Regions from separate parts of the Streptomyces sp. NPDC047974 genome, predicted to be linked through region 1. Evidence: riboswitches for the same ligand, from Rfam matches in the RefSeq annotation. Region 1 holds a riboswitch; each other region holds the start of a gene.

Region 1 (3,262 bases):
GCGGAGAGGAGCGGGGGCATGGTGGCGAGGACGACGGCGCACGGGGAGGCGACGATCATGAAGGTCATCGCCCGGAGCAGGGTGGACCGGAGGTCGGAGCCCAGGAGCAGCGGGATCGTGAAGATCAGCAGGGTGACGGCGACCATGGCGATGCTGTAGCGCTGCTCGACCTTCTCGATGAAGAGCTGGGTCGGCGCCTTGGTCTCGGCGGCCTCCTCGACCATCGCCACGATCCGGGCGATCACCGACTCGGAGGGGTCGCGCTCGACCCGCACGCGCAGGGCGCCGGAGCCGTTCAGGGTGCCGGCGAAGACCTCGTCGCCCGGCTGCTTGGCCACGGGCAGCGGTTCCCCGGTGATGGTGGCCTGGTCGACGTCGCTCGCGCCGTCGAGCACGCGGCCGTCGGCGCCGATCCGCTCACCGGGCCGGACGAGGACGACGTCGCCGACGGCGAGGGAGCCGGCCGGGACGACCTCCTCCGTGCCGTCGCCCGCGAGCCGTGTCGCCGTCTCCGGCGCCAGGTCGAGCAGGCCGCGTACGGAGTCGGCGGTCCGGGCGGTGGCGACGGCCTCCAGCGCGCCGGAGGTCGCGAAGATGACGATGAGCAGCGCGCCGTCGAGGACCTGGCCGATGGCGGCGGCGCCGAGCGCGGCCACCACCATCAGGAGGTCCACGTCCAGGGTCCGTTCCCCGAGGGCCTTCAGGCCCTCCCAGCCGGGCTCCCAGCCGCCGGTGGCGTACGTGGCCGCGAACAGCGGGCCCCACAGCCAGGCCGGCGCGCCGAGCAGGTACAGCGGGAGGGCGGCCAGGAAGAGCAGCAGGGCCGCGAGCGCCCAGCGGGCTTCGGGCAGCGCCAGGACGCGGGTGCGCCGGCGGGGCGGTACGCGGCCGGGGCGGGGCGACGGGGCGGCGGGGGTCTGCGGCCCGGGGCTCTGCAGGACGGAGGACATGACGAAGCAACCCTTCACGGGGCCGGCGGGACGATGCGCCCACCATACAGGAACACATGAATAGGTCTTCAGGTGTCGTCCGTATCATGGTCACATGGGCCACGGACCGATTGCCACCAGCACCACGCGCGAGCGCCTCGACGCGGTCGGCGCCACCGACGTCGCCGCGACGCTCCAGGCCCTCGCCACGCCCTCGCGGCTGTACATCCTGGCGCGCCTGCGCGAAGGACCTTCCTCGGTCGGGGAGTTGGCCACGGCCGTCGGCATGGAGCCCTCCGCCTGCTCCCACCAGCTCCGTCTGCTGCGCAACCTCGGTCTGGTGACCGGCGAGCGCCACGGCCGCTCGATCGTCTACGCCCTCTACGACAACCACGTCGCCGAACTCCTCGACCAGGCGCTGCACCACGTCGAGCACCTGCGCCTCGGCGTCCGCGACCTGCCCGCCGAGCTCGACGCGCCGGCCGCCCGTACGGGCGCCGCCGCGGGCGAGTAGCCCCGCCGGGGAGCAAGATCCGGTCGTGGTAACTTGCCAGGGCCAGTCGCACCCCTGCACGGATCCACGCGGTCCGTGCGGAGGTCAGGGAATCCGGTGGGAATCCGGAACTGACGCGCAGCGGTGAGGGTGACGGGCGGGACATCGGCCACTGGGCCCCGAGGGGGCCTGGGAAGGCGTTCCGTCCGGACGACCCCGAGTCCGAAGACCTGCTGGCGGCCCGGGCGGCGGTCGTACGGCGCCCGGGGAGCACCGTACATCAGGCTCCGCGCATGAGCCGTGACGCAGAGGATCCTTCCCCGTGCCGTTCCCCGTGCCCTTCGCGCACACCGCCCGTTCCCCCCGTCCCTCCCGATCCGCCGGCTCTTCTCGTTCCGTGCGTTCCGTCCGTTCCGCCGTGCTGCTCGTGGCCGGTGCCGTGCTCGCGGCCGGCTGCGGCGCCGGCGGGACGGCGTCGCCCGGCCCGTCCGGAGCGAAGGCGGCGGACGGCGCCGGGTATCCCGTCCGCCTCGACAACTGCGGACAGCGCGTCGAGGTCGCCGCCGCGCCCCGCCGGGCCGTCGCCCTCGACCAGGGGTCGGCCGAGATCCTGCTCTCCCTCGGCCTCGCCGACCGGATGGCGGGCACCGCCACCTGGACGGACCCGGTGCTCAAGGGCCTGGAGAAGGCGAACGCGTCCGTGCCCCGGCTCGCCGAGCGCTACCCGTCGTTCGAGAAGGTGCTCGACGCCGAACCCGACTTCGTCAGCGCCTCCTTCCTCTACACCCTGGGCAAGGGCGGGGTGGCGCCCCGCGAGCAGTTCACGAAGCTCGGCGTCCCCACGTACCTCTCCCCCGCCGACTGCGTCGGCAAGGACAACGGCGGCGACGGCGACGGCGTGCGCACCGAGCCGCTCACGATGGACGCCGTGTACGGCGAAGTCCGCGACCTGGCACGGATCTTCGGGGTTCCGGAGCGCGGCGACAAGCTCGTCGGGGAGCTCCGCGCCCGGGTGGAGAAGGCCAAGGCCGGGGCCGACTTCGGGGACGCGTCCGTCCTGTACTGGTTCTCCGACTCCCAGGGGCCGTACATGGCCGGCTGCTGCGGCGCGCCGGGGATCATCAGCGGGACGCTCGGCGTGCGGAACGTCTTCGACGACACGAAGGAGGAGTGGCCGCAGATCAACTGGGAGACGGTCGTCGACCGCGACCCCGACGTGCTGGTGATCGCCGACCTGACCCGCAAGGCGCAGTCGGCCGAGAGCGCCGCGAAGAAGATCGAGTTCCTGGAGTCGCACCCGGTCACCCGGAACATGACGGCGGTCCGGAAGAAGCGGTACGTGATCCTCAGCGGCCAGGCCATGAACCCCACCATCCGCACCGTGGAAGGCATCGAGCAGCTGGCGGCCGCCCTGCGCACGCACGGGCTCGCGAAGTGACCTCCACCTCCACCTCGACCTCGACCTCCACTTCCGCCGCCACTTCCGCCGCCGCCTCCGCGCGGTCCTCCCGTGCGCTCACGCCGTTCGCCGGGGCGGCCGGGGTCGTGCTCCTCTGCGTCTCGGTCGCGCTCGCCGTCACCCTCGGCCCCGCCGACATCCGGGTCGCCGACGCCTGGTCCGTCGTCGCCGCACGCCTCGGCGGGGAGCCGTCCGGCCTGAGCACGATCCGCGAGGGCATCGTCTGGGACCTGCGGCTGCCCCGTACCCTCCTCGCCGCCGTGTGCGGGGCCGGGCTCGCCGTCTGCGGCGCGGTGATGCAGTCGCTGCTGCGCAATCCGCTCGCCGACCCCTTCGTCCTCGGCGTCTCCTCCGGCGCGTCGACCGGCGCGGTCGCGGTCG
Region 2 (3,262 bases), on a different contig from region 1:
GCCGGCGGGTGGTCTCGGCCGCGATCAGCCGTACGGTGGCCTGGAGTTCGGGGTCGGCGCTCATGCCGGGGAGGTGGACGACCCGGGGCAGGGCGGCCAGGACGGGGTGCCGTCCGGTGACGCCCTCGTAGGCGAACTTGCCGCACACGACGCGTACGACCGGGCCGTCGCCGCCGAGGTCGACGACGCCTTCGCGGCCCGGCGGATGGGCCGCCTCCAGGTCCGGGTAGGCCACGGCGACCGCTTCCGGAGAACCCGTCAGCTCGTGCGGGTCGCCGTGCGGCAGCAGCACCAGGTCGCCGGGCACGAGCCGCAGGGGCGCCCGGCCGGGCACGCGCAGCCAGCAGACGCCCTCGGCGACCAGGTGGAAGCCCGCGGTGGGCAGGGGCGCGATCCCGCAGCCCCAGTCGGGCCGGCCGGAGCGCAGCTGGTTGAGCAGCACGCCGGTGAAGCGGGTCGCGGCCATGATGTCGGCGAGTACGTCCATGGCCGTGAGCGTAGGCGAGGAGCCACCTTGCGTCGCAGCGGATGAGACGTACGGGCAAAAAGAGGAGAGCTTTCGTCATGGAGCGTCCGGCGAGGGCTTCCTAGTGTGGAGCGCGGGCCGACGTCCACGACGGCCCGGCCGCACCCCCGTGCGGCCCCTGACGCGAGGGAGAAACCCATGAGCAAGGTCTGGTTCGTCACCGGTTCGTCGCGCGGCTTCGGCCGGCGGTTCGTCGAGGCCGCCCTGGACCGCGGCGACCGGGTCGCCGCCACCGCCCGCGACGCGGGGAACCTCTCCGACCTGTCCGGGCGGTACGGCGACGCCGTGCTCGCCCTGACCCTGGACGTGACCGACAAGGACGCGGTGTTCGCGGCCGTCGGGCGGGCCAGGGAGCACTTCGGCCGGCTCGACGTGGTCGTCAACAACGCCGGGTACGGCCTGTTCGGCGCCGTGGAGGAGCTGACCGAGCGGGCGCTGCGCGACCAGCTGGAGACCAACCTGTTCGGCGCCCTGTGGGTGACCCAGGCCGCGCTGCCGCACCTGCGCGAGCAGGGCGGCGGCCACATCGTGCAGATCTCCTCCACCGGTGGCGTCGCGGCCTGGCCGCTGGTCGGCGGCTACCACGCCTCGAAGTGGGCGCTGGAGGGGCTGACCGAGTCGCTGGCGCAGGAGGTGGCGGACCTCGGCATCCAGGTCACGCTGATCGAGCCGGGCGCGTACGCCACCGACTGGGGTGGGGAGTCGGCCGTCCACTCGGAGCCGATCCCGGCGTACGACGGCGCCCGCGAGGCGCTCGGCGCGTTCGTCGCGACGCTGGACCTGGGCGACCCGGCCGCCGCCGGGCGGGCGCTGCTGGAGGTCGTCGACGCGGACGAGCCGCCGCTGCGCGTCTTCCTCGGCACCCAGGGAAACGAGATGCTGCCGCAGGTCTACGCCGACCGGCTCAGGACCTGGGCGGACTGGCAGGAGCTGTCGGTGCGGGCGCAGGGCTGAGCACGGGGGGCGGCGGCGCCCCGGCCGGGTGCTTCGGAGCGCGAGTGACCGACCCCGCATTGTGATGAAGCAGGTCAACACACTAATGTCACAGGGCCTTGGTGTTCGGGAAACCGGTGCAGTACCGGTGCGGCCCTCGCCACTGTGATCGGGAGGTCCGGCTCCGTCCCTTCGGGGAAGCCACTGCTCCGCCGCGGGAGACCGTCGCGGGGTGGGAAGGCGGAGTCGGGCGGCACTACCGTCAGCCAGGAGACCGGCCAGGGCGCGTTGTCCATCCACGAGGTGCTGGAGAGGGTCTCCCGATCATGCATATCGCCGAGGGGTATCTGCCCCCCGTCCACGCGGCCGCCTGGGGCGTCGCATCGGCTCCGTTCGTCGTCCACGGCGTCCGCGCGCTCACCCGCGAGGTGCGCGCCAACCCCGAGTCCACCCTGCTGCTCGGCGCCTCCGGCGCCTTCACCTTCGTCCTGTCCGCACTCAAGCTGCCCTCGGTGACCGGCAGTTGCTCCCACCCTACGGGTACGGGGCTGGGCGCCATCCTGTTCCGGCCACCGATCATGGCGGTGCTCGGCACGATCACCCTGCTGTTCCAGGCCCTGCTGCTCGCCCACGGCGGGCTGACCACGCTGGGCGCGAACGTCTTCTCGATGGCGATCGTCGGTCCGTGGGCCGGATACGGCACCTATCTGCTGGTCCGGCGGTCCGGGGCGCCGCTGATGGTGGCGGTGTTCTTCGGCGCGTTCGTCGCCGACCTCTCCACCTACTGCGTGACCAGCGTCCAGCTGGCCCTCGCCTTCCCCGACCCGGGCAGCGGCGTGGCGGGCTCGCTCGCCAAGTTCGGCGGGATCTTCGCGGTGACGCAGATTCCGCTCGCGGTGAGCGAGGGGCTGCTGACCGTCCTGGTCATGCGGTTGCTCACCCAGTCCAGCAAGGGCGATCTGCTGCGGCTCGGCGTGCTCGCCGCGCCGAAGAAGGCGGAGCGGCGCGAGGAGGCGACGGCGTGATGAGCAGGAACACGAAGATCAACGGTCTGCTGCTCCTGCTGGTGGCGGCGCTGGCCGTGCTGCCGCTGGCGCTGGGGCTCGGCGACCACAAGGAGGAGCCGTTCACCGGCGCCGACGCCGAGGCGGAGACGGCGATCACGGAGATCGAGCCGGACTACGAGCCGTGGTTCTCGCCGCTGTACGAGCCGCCGTCCGGCGAGATCGAGTCGGCGCTGTTCTCGCTCCAGGCGGCGCTGGGCGCCGGTGTCCTCGCGTACTACTTCGGGCTGCGGCGCGGCCGGCGGCAGGGCGAGGAGCGGGCGGCGGCCCGCGCCGAGGGCACCGTGCCCGCCCAGGGCGCGGACAAGGGCGCGTAGCCGCCGATGCTGCCGATCGACGCGGCGGCGCACAGCAGTCGCTGGCGCCGCCGCCATCCGGCGGAGAAGGCCCTGCTCGGTTTCGGTCTGACGCTGTGCGCGGTCTGCCTGCCGCCGTGGCCGGGGGCGCTCCTGGTCGCCGCGGCGACCCTCGCCGTGCTGCTCGGTCCGGCCGGTGTGCCGGGCCGGCAGCTGTGGCGGGCCTTCCGGATCCCGCTGGGCTTCTGCGTCACGGGAGCCGTTCCGCTGCTGTTCTCGGTGGGCGGGCCCGGTGGTCCCGTCGCCTGGGCGCCGGACGGTCCGGTGCACGCGGGCGAGCTGTTGCTGCGGACGGCGTCGGCCTCGCTGGGCGTGCTCCTGTTCGCCTTCACCACGCCGGTGTCGGACGTGCTGCCGCGGCTCGTGAGGGCCGGGGTGCCGGC
Region 3 (3,262 bases), on a different contig from region 1:
ACGACGCCGCGACCCATGAGGAGGGCTCGATCATCCTGACCTCGAAGGAAGAGCCGCTTGGCCGCGCCAGAGATCCGCGTCGCGAGGGTCGGTGAGCCGTCCGATCGGACGCTGAGCACCTGCCTGGAAGGCGCGAGGCAGTGGGGTCTCCTCACGCCTGATCGCCGCCCTCGGGGGATCGAGGGACGTGTCGGCCGTGACCACGAGTGCCGCAATCCGCGATTCCCCAGGTGGTCTTCCCGAGCCAGGTTGTACTCTCCCCGGATGACCGCGACCTTCGACGAGACCGTCCGCGCCCGTCTGCAGGCCCCCAACATCTGGTACGTCGGCACGGTGTTCGCCGACGGGGCTCCGCAGGTCAGCCCGATGTGGGTGGATCTGGAGGGGGAGGGCGAGCTGATGTTCAACACGTCGGTGGGCCGGGTGAAGGAGGAGAACCTGCGCCGCGACCCCCGCGTCTACCTCTCGCACGCGGACGCCACCGATCCCTTCGACCGGGTGCAGATCAACGGCGTGGTGTCCCGCTTCATCGAGGGCGAGGAAGCGCGCGAGCGGATGGACCGGCTGGCCCGCAAGTACCTCGGCGGCGAGCGCTACGAGTGGCTCATGCCGGGGGAACGGCGAGTCGCGGTCATCGTCCGCCCGGTCAAGGTGCGGCACGTCGTCGGGGTGGAGCGCTTCCGGCCCGGCGGCCCGGTCCCCGCTCCCTGACCGACACGCTCACCGCACACCGGTAGCCACCGCAGCGGGCGGGAGGACGCAGCCCTGTCGGCGGTGACCGGAGCGGCGGGCCGTTCCCGCGGGCGCGGCGAACAGAAGCCGATCCAGAGGACCTTGCCCAAGGGGGACGCGTCCACCCCCACCACGTCGGGGGGCGCCGCCTGACCTGGCCGCCGCATCAGCAGGGGTGTTCCGGAGCGGGGCGGCAGAGGGCGGAGCACCGGGGCGGTCGGCGTTCGCTCACGAGGGGCGTGCGGCCGAGTTCGCACGCCCTTTTGACGCGGGCGCGGTGGATCGTAGGATCAACAGGTCATCACCGCGACGGGAGACAGGAAGCCGGTGCGATTCCGGCACGGTCCCGCCACTGTGACCGGGGAGTGCACCCTTCGGCATGCCACTGCGCCGTGCGTGGGAAGGCAAGGGGAGCGTCGATCCGGGAGTCAGGACACTGGCCTGTCGCGGGCCCGATCCGAGGAGCGCGGACTCCCCAGGAGGCTTCACTTGTACGACCGTTCTCTGCTGTTCACCCCTGCCCGCCGACGCCGTGCCCTGCGCGCCGCGGCCACGGCCGTCGCCCTGTCGGCGGCTCTGCTGACCGCCGGCTGCGGCGCGTCGCAGGACGCGGCCCAGGACACGAAGGCCACGTCCCCGTCGGGCGGAGGCTTTCCCGTCACCATCGACAACTGCGGTGTGAAGACCACGTACGACAAGGCGCCCGCCCGCGTCGTCACCATCCACCAGCATCCGGCGGAGCTCATGCTCGCCCTGGGGCTGAAGGACCGCATGGTCGGCACCGCCTTCCCCGACTCCGCCGTCCTGCCCGAACTACGGAAGGACTACGAGTCGATCCCCGAACTGGCGGAGAGGGAGCCGTCCTTCGAGACCGTCCTGGACGCCGAACCGGACCTCGTGTACGGCGGCTACGGCAGCGCCTTCGACGAGAAGGCGGGCCGCTCCCGCAAGGCGTTCCGGGACGCGGGCGTCGACACCCACCTGAACCGCGAGTACTGCGGGAAGAAGCGGGTGACGATGGAGGACACGTACGAGGAGATCCGTACCGTCGGCGCGATCTTCGGCGTGTCCGACCGCGCGGACAAGCTGGTCTCCGACCTCCGGGCGCGGGTCGCGAAGGCCTCCACCGCCGTCGAGGGCGAGCCCCCGGTGCCCGTCTTCGTGTACGACAGCGGTGACAAGGCCGCCTTCACCGCGGGCGGCAAGAGCCTCGGCACCGAACTGATCCGGCTGGCCGGTGGCACGAACGTCTTCGCCGACCTCGACGACGTCTTCGGCGACGTCTCCTGGGAGCAGGTCGTCGAACGCCGGCCGGAGGTCGTCGCGATCTACGACTACGCGGGCGCCGGAAGCGTCGAGCAGAAGAAGGAGTTCCTGCTCGCCCAGCCCGCTCTGAAGGACGTGCCCGCCATCAGGAACAAGCGGTTCGTCGTCCTGCCGTTGACCGCCACCCTCGTCGGCGTGCGGTCCGCGTACGCGGTGGACGATCTGGCCCGTGGCATCCGGCCCGAGAGCTTCCGGTGACGGCCCCGGTCACCGACGCCGCCCCCGGGCGGGCCGTGCGACCGGGGAAACGGGACGACGGGCGGGCCGGGCCCGCCCGGTCGGCCCGTCTCTCCGTCGTCCTCGTGGTCCTGGCCGTCCTGCTGGTGGCCTCCGCCATGGCGGGCCTGGCGATCGGCTCGGTCCACGTGCCGCCCGGCCAGGTGTGGGGCATCGTGACGCACGCGCTGGGCGCCGACTGGGTGGAACAGGACTGGTCGCGGGCGCGCGAGACCATCGTGCTGGACGTCCGCGCGCCCCGCGTCCTGCTCGGCGCCGTGGCCGGCGCCGGACTCGCGGTCGTGGGCACGGCCCTGCAGGCCCTGATCCGCAACCCGCTCGCCGAGCCCTACCTGCTCGGGGTCTCCTCCGGGGCGTCCCTGGGCGCCGTGGTGGTGATCGTGTTCGGGGTCACCCTGTTCGGGCCGGTGTCGCTGTCGGTCGCCGCGTTCGCGGGCGCGCTCGGCGCGCTGCTGCTCGTCTACGCCACGGCCCGCACCGGCGGCAGGATCACCTCGGCACGGCTGGTCCTGTCCGGCGTGGCCATCGCCGCGGTGCTCACCGCCGTACTGGACCTGCTGCTGCTCACCACCGACCGGGGCAACGAGGCCCGCGCGGTCCTCGCCTGGACCCTCGGCGGCCTCGGCGGCGTCGGCTGGGGGACGTTGTGGCTGCCCGGCGCCGCCCTGCTGCTGGGGATCTCCGTCCTCCTCGTGCAGGCGCGCCATCTGAACCTGCTGCTCGCCGGCGAGGAGGCGGCGACCACGATGGGCCTGGACGTGGCCCGCTTCCGCGCCCGCATGTTCGTCCTGCTGTCCCTCGTCACCGGCGTCCTCGTCGCGGCGTGCGGACCGATCGGCTTCGTCGGCCTGATGCTGCCGCACATCGTCCGCCTCGCCGTAGGCGGCGACCACCGCCGCGTCCTGCCGACCGCGGCGCTCGGCGGAGCGGTCTTCCTCGTCTGGGCCGACATCGCCGCGCGCGTCGT

The links. Region 1 has a riboswitch for cobalamin ahead of AB0E19_RS34100 (ABC transporter substrate-binding protein). Riboswitches for the same ligand answer to the same signal wherever they lie in the genome.
Region 2: it holds a riboswitch for cobalamin, as region 1 does, so the genes downstream of both, AB0E19_RS25405 (energy-coupling factor ABC transporter permease) here and AB0E19_RS34100 (ABC transporter substrate-binding protein) in region 1, are expected to answer to the same signal.
Region 3: it holds a riboswitch for cobalamin, as region 1 does, so the genes downstream of both, AB0E19_RS00310 (ABC transporter substrate-binding protein) here and AB0E19_RS34100 (ABC transporter substrate-binding protein) in region 1, are expected to answer to the same signal.

Annotation. Positions count from the first base shown of each region.
Region 1 is NZ_JBEZNU010000039.1:7,054-10,315, reverse strand. Features, by position in the region: gene AB0E19_RS34110 (heavy metal translocating P-type ATPase) at 1-950, opposite strand, end outside; gene AB0E19_RS34105 (metalloregulator ArsR/SmtB family transcription factor) at 1,045-1,443, shown strand; cobalamin riboswitch at 1,530-1,654, shown strand; gene AB0E19_RS34100 (ABC transporter substrate-binding protein) at 1,820-2,860, shown strand; gene AB0E19_RS34095 (iron chelate uptake ABC transporter family permease subunit) at 2,968-3,262, shown strand, end outside.
Region 2 is NZ_JBEZNU010000019.1:84,639-87,900, reverse strand. Features, by position in the region: gene AB0E19_RS25415 (AraC family transcriptional regulator) at 1-487, opposite strand, end outside; gene AB0E19_RS25410 (SDR family NAD(P)-dependent oxidoreductase) at 665-1,480, shown strand; cobalamin riboswitch at 1,535-1,757, shown strand; gene AB0E19_RS25405 (energy-coupling factor ABC transporter permease) at 1,786-2,484, shown strand; gene AB0E19_RS25400 (energy-coupling factor ABC transporter substrate-binding protein) at 2,484-2,840, shown strand; gene cbiQ (cobalt ECF transporter T component CbiQ) at 2,847-3,262, shown strand, end outside.
Region 3 is NZ_JBEZNU010000001.1:63,214-66,475, forward strand. Features, by position in the region: gene AB0E19_RS00305 (TIGR03618 family F420-dependent PPOX class oxidoreductase) at 265-711, shown strand; cobalamin riboswitch at 1,011-1,192, shown strand; gene AB0E19_RS00310 (ABC transporter substrate-binding protein) at 1,240-2,256, shown strand; gene AB0E19_RS00315 (iron ABC transporter permease) at 2,292-3,262, shown strand, end outside.